Regions from separate parts of the Bradyrhizobium sp. HKCCYLR20261 genome, predicted to be linked through region 2. Evidence: riboswitches for the same ligand, from Rfam matches in the RefSeq annotation. Region 2 holds a riboswitch; the other holds the start of a gene.
The links. A riboswitch is a leader RNA that binds a small molecule or an ion and turns the genes downstream of it on or off. The one in region 2 is predicted to bind S-adenosylmethionine.

Region 1 (4,197 bases), on a different contig from region 2:
TTGGCTTCCTCGGTGCCGATCGTCATGCGCAAGGCGTTCGGCAGCTTGTAGTTGGCGACCGCGCGCAGCACGAGGCCGCGCCGGGTCAGGAATTCGTCCGCCTCGACCGCGGTCTTGCCCGTCTCGGTCGGAAAGTGGATCAGGATGAAATTGGTGACGCTCGGCGTCACCTTGAGCCCGAGCTTGCCGATCTCCTCGGTGAGCCGGTTGCGCCACGTCTCCGTGTGCGTCTTCGACATCTGCTGATGCGCCGTGTCCTCGATCGCCGCGACGGCCGCGAGCATCGCCGGCGCCGACACGTTGAACGGCCCGCGAATGCGGTTGATGGCATCGACGATGTGGGCGGGTCCGAACATCCAGCCGACGCGCAGTGCCGCGAGGCCGTGGATCTTGGAGAAGGTGTGGGTCACCACGGTGTTCTCGGTGGTCGCCACCAGCTCGAGGCCGAACTCATAATCGTTGCGCGAGACGTAGTCGGCATAGGCGGCGTCGAGCACCAGCAGGACATGCGCGGGCAGGCCGGCGCGCAGCCGCCTGACCTCGTCGAACGGGATGTAGGTGCCGGTCGGATTGTTCGGGTTGGCGAGCCAGACGAGCTTGGTGCGTGGCGTCACCGCGGCGAGGATCGCATCGACGTCGGTGCGGTACTCGGTCTCCGCGGCCACGACGTTCTTGGCGCCGCAGGCCATGGTGGCGATCGGATAGACGAGAAAGCCGTGCGCCGTGGAGATCGCCTCATCACCCTCGCGCAGGAACGTGTGCGCCAGGAGATTGAGGATCTCGTCGGAGCCGGCGCCGCAGACGATGCGGTCGGGATCGAGGCCGTAGGTGCGGCCGATCGCTTCGCGCAGCACCCGCGAGGTGCCTTCCGGATAGTCCTCCAGATGCGTGGCCGCGCTCTTGAAGGCCTCGATGGCCTTCGGCGAGGGGCCGAACGGGGTCTCGTTGGCCGACAGCTTGAACACCTTGCGGCCGGGCTCGGGCTTGGGGCTCTTGCCGGGCGTGTAGGGTGCGATGTCGAGAATGCCGGGGTTCGGCACGGGGCGGTTCATCATCAACTCCGGACAATCATCTCGGGCGCAAGGTTGGCCTCAGCTCGGAACCGTATAGCGTTTCGCATGGCCGCCGACGAGCGCCGCCGAGCGCACCGAGGCGCCCGCCGCGATCAGCGCGGCCTTGATGCTGTCGAGGTTCGACGGCGCCTCGATCGACACCAAAAGAGCGGCGCTGTCGAAGGCGGTATCGGGCACCGCGACGACGTCCGCCAGCGGCGACAGCGCCCGCGACACCTGCGCATTCCAGCCGGAGACGCGGATGCTCCAGGTCTCGACCTCCAGCACCAGTGCGTCGTCGGCGACGCGCGACACCGCGAACACCGGCAGCGCGGCCGGATGGTCGGCACGCTCGATGAAGGGCAGCCGCGCGATGATCTTCGGCGCGCCGACAGGCTCGAGCGTGATCCACCATGGCGTATGGCCCGAGGTCGTCGATACCAGCGCCAGATCGCCCTTCGAGCGCGCCACTGCTTCAACCGCGGCCTGGGCGCTGAAATGGGCGACGTAGGGCACGACGAAGCCGAAATGGAACCTCGCGGAGTCACGCATCGCGGACTCGCCGACCGAGACGTCGGCATGCACCGAGAACGGCGCCTGGACATAGGTGAAGGTCGAGACGATCACCCGCCAGATGCCCTCGACGGTGTCCAGCGGCAGGATGCCGCGATGGCGCTGCACCAGGCGGCGCATCATGTCGGCCTCGCGCGCCGGGCGGAACGCCGAGCCGACCTCCTGGGTCTTCTTGACCTTGATCAGCCGGTCGATGATGTCGGCCCGCTGCATCAGCAAGTGGTGCACCTGCTCGTCGATCGCGTCGATCTCCTTGCGCAGATCGGCGAGCGAGGGCGGGGCGGGCGGCGGGTTCGACATGTCCGGATCACTCTGCGCGGGGGGAACGGGTTGCCGTTCTGTCCGATGCGCCGGGCCTGTGCAACAGCAAGTTTACCTTGTGCTGCCTAGGCTTGGCTGGTCTGCAGCCGTGGAAAGCCCGATCGGCGGTCAACCCCAGCTTGCCTTGACGAGGAGCGCCCGCGGGACTAGTTTCTGCTCGTTCCGTGGTCATTTGAGCCGGCCGGCTTGCAGCCACGTTAAAAAACTCGCTAAACAGGCCGGGGACGTTATCGATCCCGGCCGAACCCCAGTTCAGGCCGGGTTTTTCATGGCCTGATATGTCACGTGGTTCGGGAGCCCTTGCCGGAAGGCCGGGGTGAGAGACATGACAGGCCTGACGCCGAAATCCACCTCCGCGCTGCGCAGCGTTGCGCCGGAAGAGCGTTCGCACGAGGTCGACCATCCGAGCTCGCTGGTCGCGCAGTTCGGCGCCGACAAGCCGCTCAAGCTCGATTGCGGCGTCGACCTCTCGCCGTTCCAGATCGCCTACCAGACCTATGGCGAGCTGAACGCCGACAAGTCCAATGCCGTGCTGATCTGCCACGCGCTGACCGGCGACCAGCATGTCGCCAACCGCCATCCGATGACCGGCAAGCCCGGCTGGTGGGAGACCTTGGTCGGCCCCGGACGGCCACTCGATCCCGCGCGCTACTTCATCATCTGCTCGAACGTGATCGGCGGCTGCATGGGCTCGACCGGCCCGGCCTCGCTGAACCCGACGACCGGCAAGGTGTGGGGTCTCGACTTCCCGATCATCACCATTCCCGACATGGTGCGCGCGCAGGCGATGCTGATCGATCATCTCGGCATCGACACCCTGTTCGCCGTGGTCGGCGGCTCGATGGGTGGCATGCAGGCGCTGCAATGGACGGTGGCCTATCCTCACCGCGTGTTCGCGAATCTCGCGATCGCCTGCGCGACGCGGCATTCGGCGCAGAACATCGCCTTCCACGAGCTCGGCCGCCAGGCTGTCATGGCCGATCCGGAATGGGATCACGGCCGCTACGCCGACAAGGCCACGCATCCGCATCGCGGGCTGGCGGTGGCGCGGATGGCGGCGCACATCACCTATCTGTCGGACGCCGCGCTGCATCGCAAGTTCGGCCGCCGCATGCAGGACCGCGAGCTGCCGACCTTCTCGTTCGATGCTGATTTCCAGGTCGAGAGCTATCTGCGCTACCAGGGCTCGTCCTTCGTCGAGCGCTTCGACGCCAACTCCTATCTCTATCTGACGCGGGCGATGGACTATTTCGACATCGCCGCCGACCATGACGGCGTGCTGGCCGCGGCGTTCCGCGGCATCCAGACCCGGTTCTGCGTGGTGTCGTTCACCAGCGACTGGCTGTTTCCGACGTCGGAGTCGCGGGTGCTGGTGCATGCGCTGAACGCGTCGAGCGCGCGGGTGTCGTTCGCGGAGATCGAGACCGACAAGGGGCATGACGCGTTCCTGCTCGACGTGCCCGAATTCTTCGAGATCGCCAGCGCGTTTCTCGACTCGGCCGGCAAGGCGCGCGGCCTCAAGCCTGCGACGGGAGGCTGAGCCATGAGCCTGCAAGGTGTGTTGCCGCTGGACGGCTTTTCCGGCGGTGAGGTGCTGGCCTATCGCCCCGATCATCTGTTGATCGCCGGCATGGTCGAGCGCGGCTCCAAGGTGCTCGACATCGGCTGCGGCGACGGCGATCTGTTGCAACTCTTGGAGAGCCGCGGCATCGACGGCCGCGGCATCGAGCTGTCGCGCGAGGGCGTCAACCATTGCGTCGCCAAGGGGCTCGCGGTGGTGCAGGGCGATGCCGACACCGATCTCGTCGACTATCCCGACGACGCCTTCGACTACGTAATCTTGTCGCAGACCCTGCAGGCGACGCGCCGGCCGAAGGCCGTGCTCGAAAATCTGCTGCGCATCGGCCGCCGCGCCATCGTCACTTTCCCGAATTTCGGCTTCTGGCGGCTGCGCCTGCAACTGCTCGTCGGCGGCCACATGCCGCGCACCGACAATCTGCCCTTCACCTGGTACGACACGCCCAACATTCATTTCTGCACCATCAAGGACTTCGTGCAGCTCTGCGACGAGATCGACGTGAAGATGGAGCGCGCGGTCGCTCTTGATAGTTACGGCCGTCCATTGCGCGTGGCCATGCCCTGGTGGTTCTGGAACATGTTCGGCGAGCAGGGCGTGTTTCTGCTGAGCCGGGGGGAACGGCGGTAGGGGCGCCGTCCGCTGCCCAGCATGCTGTAGACGTTTGTGTCCCGC
Region 2 (4,197 bases):
CCGGGCACCGATGCCGTAGCCGGCAAGCACGGCGGTGCCGAAGCCTGCCAGCATGTGGGTGAAGATCGCGATCGACAGCACCGATTGCAGCGGCGAGAAGCAAGCGACCGCACCGACCTTGAGGATGTCGGCGAACATCGCGCCGCTGATCTTCAGGCCGCGCAGCTTCGGTCTCACGCGGGCGCGGCCGGAGAACAGATACCAGCCCATCACCGAGATGCTGACGCTGAAGGCGAGCAGCGCGCCGGCGGCGACGCCGCGCATGCCCAAGCCGAGGCCCAGGCTCAGCGTTCCCCCGAGCACGATCTGCAGCAGCGCCGAGCTCAAAATCATGAACGACGGCAGCTTCATGTTGCCGGTGCCGCGCAGAATGCCGGCCATCGAGTTCATCAGCCAGGGCAGCATGGCGCCGCCGAAGAAGATCTGCAGATAGGCCACGGCGTGGCTCAGCACCGTGCCGCGGCCGCCGAGCGTCTCCAGCAGGCCGGGGCCGAACACGAGCATGCCGACCATGAAGGTCGCGCCGAACGACAGTGCGATCAGCAGCGCATGCGAGGCGAGCGTGGAGGCGCGGTCGGTGTCGCCGGCGCCGAGCGCGCGCGCGATCGCAGAGGCGACGCCGCCGCCCATCGCGCCGCCAGACATCGTCATGGTCAGGATCACCAGGGGGAACACCAGGGCCATCGCGGCCAGCGCCTCGATGCCGAGGCGGCCGATATAGGAGGTCTCGGCGATGACCACACAGGTGCCGGCAGTGTTGGCGATGATGTTGGGCCAGGCCAGCGACAGCAGCGTCTTGAGGATCGGCCCGTCGGCCACCGCGTTCCGCGACGGCTTGACGGGCGGCACGGGCCGCCCCTCGCCGACCGGAGTGTCGGCTAGGCCGATCTCGGACATGTTCGCTCCCCGCGTGGCTGCGGTTGGTGTCGCAGCGCAATTATCGGTCGTCTCTAGCACATCGCGGCGTGCGCCGGATGCATTGGGGGTGCGCGCGCAGCGCGCTACAGGCGGAAGTGCTTGGAGAGCTTCAAGCCCTGCGCCTGGTAGTTGGAGCCGATGCGGCTGCCATACATCGCGTTCGGCCGCGCCAGCATCTTCTCGTAGACGAGCCGGCCAACGATCTGGCCGTGCTCGAGGATGAACGGCACCTCGCGCGAGCGCACCTCGAGCACGGCGCGGGAGCCCTGCCCGCCGGCGCCGGCATAGCCAAAGCCGGGATCGAAGAAGCCGGCATAGTGCACGCGGAATTCACCGACCAGCGGATCGAACGGCACCATCTCGGCGGCGTAGTCCGGCGGCACCTGCACGGCTTCCTTGGAGGCCAAAATGTAGAACTCGCCGGGATCGAGGATCAGGCTGCCGTCGGGCCGCGCCTTGATCGGCTCCCAGAATTCCTCCACCGGATAGCCGCCGCGGCGGTCGACATCGACGACCCCCGTATGGCGCTTGGCGCGGTAGCCGACATAGCCGTTGGCATTGCTGCCGGAGAGGTCGACGGACAGCGCCACGCCGCCGGTGAGATCGGCATCGTCGCGATCGACCAGCCGCTCGGCCTCGTGCAGCGCGATGAGCTCATCCTCGGACAAGACGGCATCGCGGTAGCGGAAGCGGACCTGGGAGAGGCGGGAGCCCTCGCGCAACAAGACGGGAAACGTCTTCGGGCTGATCTCGGCATAGAGCGGACCGTGATAGCCGGCGCCGATCATGTCGAAGCGGCGGGTGCCGTCGGCGATCACGCGGGTGAACACGTCGAGCCGCCCTGTCGAGCTCTTCGGATTGGCGGCGGCGACGATGTCCTTCGGCAGCGCCAGGCTCTCCAGCAGCGGCACGATGTAGACGCAGTTGGTCTCCAGCACCGCGCCATCGGCCAGCGCGATCTCGTGCAGCTTCAGCTCGTCGATGCGCTCGGCCACCGTGGAGCCCGGCCCCGGCAGGAAGCTCGCCCGCACCCGATACGCCACGTCGCCCAGCCGCAGGTCGAGGCTCGCCGGCTGGATCTGGCTCTCGACGAAATCGTATTCCGGGATGATCAGGCCAGCCTCGGCCATCGCCACGATCATGCGGTCGGGCAGGATGCCATGGGCGTCGGCGGGAAGCGAAAACGGCAAGACCTGATCCTTTGCCGGAATGGCGGCTATGCGAGCCTATATAGGGTCTTTTGACCGGTTATCCGATGGCTGGCTTGACGGAAAGGCCAGGTGGGACTATGAGCACGACTTATCCCGTGGTGATTTGAGCCGGCCGGCTTGCAGCCACGTTAAATAAGTCGCTAAACAGGCCGGGGACGATTGTGATCCCGGCCGTGAGGAGTTTTCCCAGGCCGGTTTTTTTGTGCCCATCGCCAGGCGCGGTGGTCACGATGGAGGTCACATGTCGAAGTCCCCCGCGAAGGCGCCGGCGTCGTTCGCCCACTACCGTCCCGAAACCCGGCTGGTGCATTCCGGCGGCCTGCGCTCCGAATTCGGCGAGACCGCCGAGGCGCTCTATCTCACGCAGGGTTTCGTCTACGCCACCGCCGAGGAGTGCGAGGCGCGCTTCAAGGGCGAGGATCCCGGCTTCATCTATTCGCGCTTCTCCAACCCGACCACGGCGATGTTCGAGCGCCGCATGATCGAGCTCGAAGGCGCCGAGGCCTGCCGCTCGGCCGCCACCGGCATGGCCGCCGTCACCACCGCGATCCTGGCGCCCCTGCGCGCCGGCGACCATGTCGTCGCGGCCAAGGCGCTGTTCGGCTCCTGCCGCTACGTCGTCGAGGACCTGCTGCCGCGCTACGGCATCGAGTCGACCCTGGTCGACGGGCTTGACCTCGACCAGTGGCAGAAGGCGGTCCGGCCGAACACCAAATCGTTCTTCCTGGAGAGCCCGACCAATCCGACGCTCGACGTGATGGACATTCCGGCGATCGCCGAGATCGCGCATGCCCATGGCGCGCGGCTGATCGTCGACAACGTCTTCGCCACCCCGATCTGGCAGAGCCCGCTGGCGCTGGGCGCCGATGTCGTCGTGTACTCCGCGACCAAGCATATCGACGGCCAGGGCCGCTGCCTCGGCGGCGTGATCCTGTCGTCGGAGGCGTTCATCGCCGAGCACATCCACAATTTCATGCGCCAGACCGGCCCGTCGATCTCGCCGTTCAATGCCTGGGTGCTGCTGAAGGGCCTCGAGACGCTGGCCGTGCGCGTGCGCGCGCAGACCGACACGGCGGCGAAGGTGGCGGACTTCCTCGCCGCGCATCCGAAGATCTCGCGGCTGATCTATCCGGGCCGCGAGGACCATCCGCAGGCGGCGACGGTCAGGAAGCAGATGCGCGCCGGCTCGACCTTGGTCGGCTTCGAGGTCAAGGGCGGCAAGCCCGCGGCGTTCCGCACGCTCAACGGGCTCAAGCTCGCGCGCATCTCCAACAATCTCGGCGACTCCAAGACGCTGGTCACGCATCCCGCAACGACCACGCATCAGCGGCTGACGCCGGAGGCGCGCGCCGAGCTTGGGATCAGCGAGGGCTTCATCCGCTTCTCCGCCGGCCTCGAGCATGCCGAAGATCTGATCGAGGATCTCGACGCGGCCCTGAAGTCCGCGTAGCGAATCTCATTTGACGATCGCAGTGGTGCGCTCGTCCGTCTCAACAGCGTCATCCACGCCGTTCGGCACGCTGAGAACGACGTGGATGCCCGGGACAAGCCCGGGCATGACGGAGTAACTAACTGCGGGGAGCGGTCGGTCGCGACAGCCCCGAATTTTCATATGCGATAGCTTTGCTACCCGCCCTCGTCACATCGGCCGATAGGTCAGCACTTCCGCAGGCTGGTTGATGCCGAGCTTGACCTGGCCGACCGAGCGGATGATGTCGTCGCCGAGCAGCTGGGCGAAGCAGGCGTAGCCCCAGTCGCTCATGTGCAGGCCGTCCGAGATCACGAACTCATTCATCGGGATCGCCTGGCGCTCATGCCAGTCGCGCATCACCTCGAAGCGCGGGAAGATGCCGGCGTGATGCAGCTCGGCGATGCGGCCGAGCAGCTTGTTCATGCGGCTGGCGTTCTCCGAACGCTCGTTGACCCTCGGCGAATATTGCAGATCGACCAGCACGACGTCGGATGCCGCCGCCTGGATCTTGGCGACGCCGTCCTCGACCAGCTTGGCGGTCTCGGTCGGATCGAGGTCGCGCAGCACCGCATTGGTGCCGACCTGCCAGATCACGAG

Region 1: another riboswitch for S-adenosylmethionine. It lies ahead of metX (homoserine O-acetyltransferase MetX); the one in region 2 lies ahead of ACQR1L_RS03185 (O-succinylhomoserine sulfhydrylase).

Annotation. Positions count from the first base shown of each region.
Region 1 covers NZ_JBNPUZ010000008.1:323,423-327,619, forward strand. The annotation lists gene hisC (histidinol-phosphate transaminase) at 1-1,052, opposite strand, end outside; gene ACQR1L_RS21270 (chorismate mutase) at 1,092-1,925, opposite strand; SAM riboswitch at 2,101-2,180, shown strand; gene metX (homoserine O-acetyltransferase MetX) at 2,272-3,486, shown strand; gene metW (methionine biosynthesis protein MetW) at 3,490-4,152, shown strand.
Region 2 covers NZ_JBNPUZ010000001.1:685,018-689,214, forward strand. The annotation lists gene ACQR1L_RS03175 (MATE family efflux transporter) at 1-897, opposite strand, end outside; gene ACQR1L_RS03180 (2'-deoxycytidine 5'-triphosphate deaminase) at 1,002-2,108, opposite strand; SAM riboswitch at 2,215-2,294, shown strand; gene ACQR1L_RS03185 (O-succinylhomoserine sulfhydrylase) at 2,371-3,579, shown strand; gene ACQR1L_RS03190 (GDSL-type esterase/lipase family protein) at 3,769-4,197, opposite strand, start outside.